2 regions of the Streptosporangium sp. CA-115845 genome follow, and region 2 is predicted to be linked to the other one. Evidence: riboswitches for the same ligand, from Rfam matches in the RefSeq annotation. Region 2 holds a riboswitch; the other holds the start of a gene.

Region 1 (3,851 bases), 3.0 Mb from region 2:
CTCCCGGGGCGACCGCCGACGATGGTCGCCCCACCGGGGGGTGGGCCGCAGTGACACCCCCGATCTATAACGGATAGTGATAAAGCGGTAACCTATGGTATAGGGGGTTCTTGGGGGAAGGGGCGCTTATGCGCCGTAGGAGGTTTTTCGCGCTGGTGGCGGGTGCCATGGTCGTCGCGGGTTGCGACCTGACCGGTGATTCCGCCGACGTGGCCGTGGGCCGCCTGAGCATCCTCGAACCCACCGCCGACGGCCACGGCTGGGACGGGATCGCGGGCCGGCTCGCCTCCGTCCTGGTCCTGTCGGGGCTGGCGCGCTCCGCCATGGCCGTCGAGCGGCCGGGAGCCCTGGCTTCCGTCCCGCGTGACGCGTTCGGCGCCGTACGCGGCTCGTTCACACGCGAGGGCAGGCTGCTCGTCACCGCGATGCCGATGGTGACGGCCGCGGAGATCGCCAACACCGCCGCGGTGGTGGACGCCACCACCCCTCTCGCCCGCCTGGTCGGCGACTGGACGGTCCTGGTCGTCCCCTCGGACTCCCGCCTGCGCACCTTCGAGGACTTCGCCGCGGAGCTGCGCCGCAACCCGGCGGTGCTGACGGTCGGCGGCCGGCCGGAGGGCGGTTCCGACCACGTGCTCTACGGCATGATCGGCAAGTGCCTCGGGGTGGACGCCCGGTTGCTGGAGTACGCGGGGTTCCTTGGCGCCGAGGATGCCGCCGAGGCGCTCCAGGTCGGACGGGTGGCGGCCCTGCTGGGGTCGGCCCGCGCCCTGCGGCCCGAGATCATCGCGGGCCGCCTGCGTCCCCTGGTGGTCTCCTCGGGCAACCGGCTCGACGGGATCGACGCGCCGACGCTCCTGGAGGTCGAGGTCCGGCTGGAGTACAGCGACTGGTGCGGCCTGCTGGGACCCAAGGGCATGAGCCAGACGGACCGGGACGCCGCGATCGCCCTGTGTGACAGGATCGATGCCGCGCCGCGCTGGCGCGCCCTGTGCGCGGCCAATGGATGGAGCCGGGTCTACCTCAGCGGTGACGACTTCCGCCAGTGGCTCTTCACCGAGACGGCCCGCACCCGCGGGGTGCTCCACGAGCTCGGGCTACTGAAGTCCTCCGACACAACTTGTTGGGGTAGTTGCGTCAGGCGCCCCTAGATGTAGGATCCTGCTCGTTGCTGGTTCGCCCCGGGAGGGGCGAGGCAAGAGGGAACCCGGTGAGATTCCGGGACTGCCCCGCAGCGGTGAACGGGAACGAAAGCCGTCATGTGAGCACTGGGTGAACCATGCCTGGGAAGCGACGGCCGGTAGGCACGCGCAGGGCGCCCGTGAGTCCGAAGACCTGCCGGTGACGTGATTGTCCAGGGCCTCGTGGGAGGGCCCGCGGAACGAGGCGGTCCGGCGTGCCCGGGATCGCTCGCGGACGCGTGCCCCTCCGGCGGAGCCGTACGGGGAAGTCAGAGCGAGCGAGGAACACCACGTGACACAGGCCTTGGCAGGGATCTCAGCAGGGACCGCGGCGGGAACCGTGGCGGAGAACGCCGGGAACGCGCCGGTCGATCGCAGGCTGGCCATCGACGAGGCGGCGGCCCGGGTGATCACCGACCCCGAGAACTCCAGGGTCGCCGCCGCGCTGCTGGCCGAGCTGATCGCCGACGAGGCCGCCGAGCACGGCGTCCGCGACTTCTCCGAGTCGGTCGCCGCGACGCACGAGGCGGGGTTGATCGCCGACGGGCTCGCGGAGTTCGTGGCCGCCCACGCCGGGGTCCTGGACGCGCTCATCGAGCCGGACGCCGACGCCAGATTCGAGTACTTCGGGCTGCGTACCGTCTACGACCGCTACCTGCTGCGTCACCCGCGCACCCGCAAGGTGCTGGAGCGCCCGCAGCACTTCTTCCTCCGGGTGGCCTGCGGCCTGTCCGAGACCGTCGAGGAGGCCGCCGAGCTGTACACGCTCATGGCCACCCTGTCCTACCTGCCCAGCTCGCCCACGCTGTTCAACTCCGGCTCGCGCCGGCCCCAGCTCTCCTCGTGCTTCCTGCTCGACTCGCCCCGCGACGAGCTGGAGGCCATCTACGAGCGCTACGGGCAGGTCGCACGGCTGTCGAAGTACGCCGGGGGCATCGGGATCGCCTGGAGCCGGATCCGCTCGCGGGGCTCGCTGATCCGCGGTACCAACGGCCATTCCAACGGCATCGTGCCCTGGCTGCGCACCCTGGACGCAAGCGTCGCCGCGGTCAACCAGGGCGGCCGCCGCAAGGGCGCGGCCTGCGTCTACCTGGAGCCCTGGCACGCCGACATCGAGGAGTTCCTCGAACTGCGCGACAACACCGGCGAGGAGGCTCGCCGCACGCACAACCTGAACCTGGCCAACTGGATCCCCGACGAGTTCATGCGCCGGGTCGAGGCCGACGGCGTGTGGTCACTGTTCGACCCCAAGGATGTTCCGCACCTCACCGACCTGTACGGCGCCGCGTTCGACGACGCCTACCGGGCCGCCGAGGCCGAGGGCCGGTTCACCACGCAGCTCCCCGCCCGCACCCTGTACGGCCGGATGATGCGCACGCTCGCCCAGACCGGCAACGGCTGGATGACCTTCAAGGACGCGGCCAACCGGACCTCCAACCAGACGGCCAGGCCGGAAAACGTCATCCATCTGTCGAACCTCTGCACCGAGATCCTCGAGGTCACCAGCGACGCCGAGACCGCGGTCTGCAACCTCGGCTCGATCAACCTGGCCGCCCACCTGTCTCCGGACTCCGGAGACGGCGTCGACTGGGCGCGGCTGCGCGCGACGGTCCGCACCGCCGTGCGGTTCCTCGACCGCACCATCGACCTGGGGTTCTACCCGACCCCCGAGGCTCGGGCCGCCAACCAGAGGTGGCGCCCGATCGGGCTCGGCGTGATGGGCCTGGCCGACGTGCTGTTCACGCTGCGGCTGCCGTTCGACTCGCCGCGGGCGCTGGAGCTGTCCACCCGGATCTCCGAGGAGATCGCGCTGGCCGCCTACCGGACCTCCTCGGACCTGGCCGCGGAGCGGGGCCGCCACCCCTCGTACCAGGAGACCAGGGCCGCCGCCGGGGTGCTCCACCCCGACCACTACGGGGCTGCGACGTCGGCCGCGTGGACGGAGCTCAGGGAGCGGATCGCCGGAACGGGGCTGCGTAACTCGCTGATGATCGCGATCGCGCCCACGGCCACGATCGCCTCCATCGCCGGCTGCTACGAGTGCATCGAGCCGCAGGTCTCCAACATCTTCAAGCGCGAGACCCTCTCGGGTGAGTTCCTCCAGGTCAACCGCTATCTCGTCGCCGACCTGCGGGCCCGGGGGCTGTGGACCTCGCGGATCCGTGACGCGATCAAGCGCGCCGACGGCTCCGTCCAGGACATTCCCGAGATCCCCGCCGAGCTGAAGCTGCTCTACCGGACCGCCTGGGAGCTGCCGCAGAAGGCGCTGATCGACCTGGCCGCCGCCCGCACCCCGTACATCGACCAGTCGCAGTCGCTGAACCTGTTCATGGCCACGCCGACCATCGGCAAGCTCTCCTCGATGTACGCCTACGCCTGGAAGTCGGGCCTGAAGACCACCTACTACCTGCGCTCGCGCCCGGCCACCCGGATCGCGCAGGCCACCGTGGCGGCACCGGTGGACGGAGAGGTCCCCGTCCTCGACCCCCAGGCCGTCGCCTGCTCCCTGGAGAACCCCGAGTACTGCGACGCCTGCCAGTAGACCTGCCGGCGGCCCGTCCCAAGGGCACCCCGTCACCCCTCAGCCACCCCGAAAGGCATTTTCCCGATGTTGCTCGACCCCGGCATGGATCTCACCCTGCGGCCGATGCGCTACCCCGAGTTCTACGA
Region 2 (3,851 bases):
CAGGTCGCCGAGCGCCGCGTCGGGGCCGCAGGAGGCCGACATCCCCGCCGACTTGCCGGGCAGCCACTCCAGGTTGCCGTGCTTGCCGACGTGCACGATCGCGTGCGCGCCGAAGTCGTCGGCCAGCCACCGGTAGGCGGCCAGATAGTGGTGGCTCGGCGGCAGGTCGGGGTCGTGGTAGATGGCGACCGGGTTCTCCCCGAAGCCGCGCGGCGGCTGGACCATCACCACGAGGTTGCCCGCGCGCAGCGCGGCCAGCACGATCTCGCCGTCGGGATCGCGGCTCCGGTCGACGAACAACCCGCCCGGCGGCGGCCCCCAGTGCGCCTCGATGCCATGCCGCAGGTCCTCGGGCAGCGTCTCGAACCACGCCCGGTAGCGCGCGGCCGGGATCCGCACCGGGTTCGCGGCCAGTTGCTCCTCGGTGAGCCAGTTCTGGTCCTGGCCACCCGCCGCGATCAGCGCGTGGATCAGCGCGTCGCCGTCCCGCTCCGCCACGCCGGGGAAACCGTCTCCGAGGTCGTACCCGGCCTCCGTCATGGCCGTGAGCAGCCTGACCACGCTGGCGGGGGTGTCCAGGCCGACCGCGTTGCCGATCCTGGAGTGCTTGGTCGGGTACGCCGACAGCATCACCGCGATCCGCCGTTCCGGCGCCCGGACGTGCCGGAGCAGGCCGTGCCGTACCGCGATGCCGGCCACCCGCGAGGCCCGCTCGGGATCGGCCACGTACACGGTCAGGCCCTCGTCGTCGACCTCCTTGAAGGAGAACGGCACGGTGATGATCCGCCCGTCGAACTCGGGGATCGCCACCTGGGAGGCCGCGTCGAGCGGGGACAGGCCGTCGTCGTTCTCCCGCCAGGCGTCCCTTCCCGTGGTCAGGCAGAGGCCCTGCAGGATCGGCACGTCCAGCTCGGCGAGCGCGCCGACGTCCCACGCGGAGTCGTCCCCGCCCGCCGAGGCGGTCGCCGGGCGGGTGCCCCCGGCGGCGAGCACGGTGACCACCAGGGCGTCCGCGGCCCGGAGCGTGTCGAACAGGTCGGGCTCGGCGCTGCGCAGGGAACCGCAGTAGACGGGCAGGGCCTGGCCGCCCGCCTCCTCGATGGCCAGGCAGAGCGTCTCGACGAAGGCGGTGTTGCCCGCGACGTGGTGCGCGCGGTAGTAGAGCACGCCGATGACGGGGCCCTCGGTGCGTCGCGCGACACGTTCGAGGGGGCCCCAGCTCGGGGTGGGCACGGGCGGTGCGAAGCCGTACCCGGTGAGCAGCACCGTGTCGGAGAGGAAGGCGTGCAGCTGGGCCAGGTTCGCCGGACCGCCGTGCGCGAGGTAGGCGTGCGCCTCGGCGCAGACCCCGCCGGGCACCGTGGACAGCTCCATCAGCTCGGCGTCGGGGGCCTGCTCGCCACCGAGGATCACGATGGGCCGCCGGTCGGCGAGCAGCGCGTCCAGCCCGTCCTGCCATGCCCGCCGGCCGCCGAGCAGTCGCACGACCACGAGGTCCGTGCCCTCGGTCAGCGCGGGCAGATCCTCGGCGGACAGCCTCGCCGGGTTGCCGAGCCGGTAGTTCGCGCCGCTCGTCCGCGCGCTGAGCAGGTCGGTGTCGGAGGTCGACAGCAGCAGGACGGCTGGTGGCGCGGGCGGTGCGGGTGGCACGGAACGCATGCGGAAGTCCTCCCTCGGGGTCCTCGCCCCGGGTCGTCGTCATCGCGACGGCAGGAGTCTCCTGGCTCCCGGATCAACGCTCACCCCGGCCTTCCCGCCCGTTGCCGGACCGTGGCCTTCGGTGGGGTTCGCTCCCCGGTTACAGTGGCGGGACCGCGCCGGTTTCACACCGGCTTCCTCCCTGCGCCGTCGCCTAGGTCACACTATGCCAGGCGGACATCCGTAAAGAAATGGGAGCTACCATCCACTGCGTGTCAATAACCGACCCTCCCGGAAGAACCCGGACCGACGCGTGTCCCGGAGCGCTCCAGGTGCACGCCGCGGCCGACGGCGGCCTGGCGCGGATCCGGGTTCCCGGCGGGGCGCTCACGGCGCGTCAGCTCCGCGTGGTCGCCGCCGCCGCCCGGGAGCTCGGATCCGGCGTGATCGAGCTGACCTCCCGGGCGAACCTCCAGGTACGCGGCCTTCCGCCACAGGACGGCGAGCCCCTTCCCGTCGTGCACCCGGCACGCGACGACACGCGCGTTCCAGGCGCCGGGTCCTCTCCGGCCGGGGCCTTCGCACGCGACGACACGCGCGTTCCGGACGACGGTCGGCGGCTTTCCCCGGCATCCGACTTCGCCGTGCGGCTGGCCGCCGCCGGGCTGCTGCCGTCGGCCACGCATGAGCGGGTACGCAACATCGTGGCCTCACCCCTGGCCGGGCGGGCACCCGCGAGCCTGCTCGACGTCCGTCCGCTCGTGTCCGAGCTGGACGGGGAACTCCGCGCCCGGCCCGTGCTCGCCGACCTGCCCGGCCGGTTCCTCTTCGCGCTCGACGACGGCTCGGGCGACATGGCGGCTCTCGGCGCGGACGTCACGCTGCTGCCGGTCGATCCGGTGGACGCCTCGGCGGACGTCTCCGAGGTGGCGCTGCTGCTCGCCGGTGCCGACCTGGGGCTGCGCGCACCCGTCTGCTCCGCGGTCACTGGCATGCTCGTGGTCGCCGAGGCGTTCCTGGCCGAGCGCGCCGAGCAGAGGTCGGGCGCCTGGCGGCTCGCCGAGCTGACCGACGGCCCAGGACGGGTCTCGGCTCGCGGGCTCGGGGCGGAGCCGGCTCTCCGGCTGTCCGCCCCCGCCGTACGACGGGCGCGAACGGCGGACGGCGGCACGATCGGGGTCGCCGCGCAGCGTGACGGAAGGTCGGCCCTCACCGTTCTCGCCGCGCTCGGACGGCTCACGGCGGCCCAGCTGGAGGCGCTCGCCCAGGCGGCCGAGCACGGCGGGGGAGAGGTCCGGGTGACGCCGTGGCGGACGATCGTCGTCCCCGACCTGCCGCCGCCGGAGGCCGACGGCTGGCGGGCGACGCTCACGGCCGCGGGCCTGGTCGGCGACCCGGCGTCGCCGTGGCTGGGCCTGACCGCCTGCGCCGGCCGGCCCGGATGCGCCAAGGCCCTCGCCGATGTCCATGCCGACGTCCATGCCGACGTCCATGCCGACGTCCATGCCGACGTCCATGCCGACGTCCATGCCGACGTCCATGCGAACGGCGGCACCGGCTTCGAGTCCGGTGTGGACGGTCCTGACGGCGTCCACCCCTCGCGGGGCCGCACCCGTGCGCTCCCCGTGCACTGGTCGGGCTGCGAGCGGCGGTGCGGACGCCCGCGCGGCCGGGTCGTGGACGTGGTCGCGACCGGAGACGGATACCGCGTCGAGGCGGACGGCGTGAGCCGTACGTTCGCCGACGCCGAGCAGACGAGCGCCGCGGTGGCGGCGACCAGAGAGGGAACGTGATCGACTACATCAGGGACGGGGCGGAGATCTACCGCCGCTCCTTCGCCACCATCCGCGCGGAGACGGACCTCGGCGGCATGCCGCCGGGCGTCGCCCAGGTCGCGGTCCGCATGGTGCACGCCTGCGGCATGGTCGACCTCGTCGACGACCTCGCGTGGTCGCCGGGAGTCGTCACGGCGGCGCGCGAGGCGCTGCGCGACGGCGCGCCCGTGCTGTGCGACGCCATGATGGTCGCCTCCGGCGTCACCAGGCGACGGCTGCCGAAGTCGAACGAGGTGATCTGCACACTCGGCGACCCACGGGTCCCGGAGCTGGCGCTGCGGCTGGGCACCACCCGCAGCGCCGCGGCGCTGGAGTTGTGGCGCGACCGGCTCGACGGTGCGGTGGTCGCGATCGGCAACGCGCCGACCGCGCTGTTCC

The links. A riboswitch is a leader RNA that binds a small molecule or an ion and turns the genes downstream of it on or off. The one in region 2 is predicted to bind cobalamin.
Region 1: linked by a shared signal. The riboswitch ahead of ACQP0P_RS30390 (ribonucleoside-diphosphate reductase subunit alpha) and the one ahead of cobN (cobaltochelatase subunit CobN) in region 2 are both predicted to bind cobalamin.

The regions. Positions count from the first base shown of each region.
Region 1 covers NZ_CP191988.1:6,284,719-6,288,569, reverse strand. The annotation lists gene ACQP0P_RS30395 (Bug family tripartite tricarboxylate transporter substrate binding protein) at 129-1,151, shown strand; cobalamin riboswitch at 1,156-1,357, shown strand; gene ACQP0P_RS30390 (ribonucleoside-diphosphate reductase subunit alpha) at 1,474-3,723, shown strand; gene ACQP0P_RS30385 (ribonucleotide-diphosphate reductase subunit beta) at 3,790-3,851, shown strand, end outside.
Region 2 covers NZ_CP191988.1:3,323,074-3,326,924, forward strand. The annotation lists gene cobN (cobaltochelatase subunit CobN) at 1-1,659, opposite strand, end outside; cobalamin riboswitch at 1,695-1,896, opposite strand; gene ACQP0P_RS17245 (precorrin-3B synthase) at 1,911-3,431, shown strand; gene ACQP0P_RS17250 (precorrin-8X methylmutase) at 3,428-3,851, shown strand, end outside.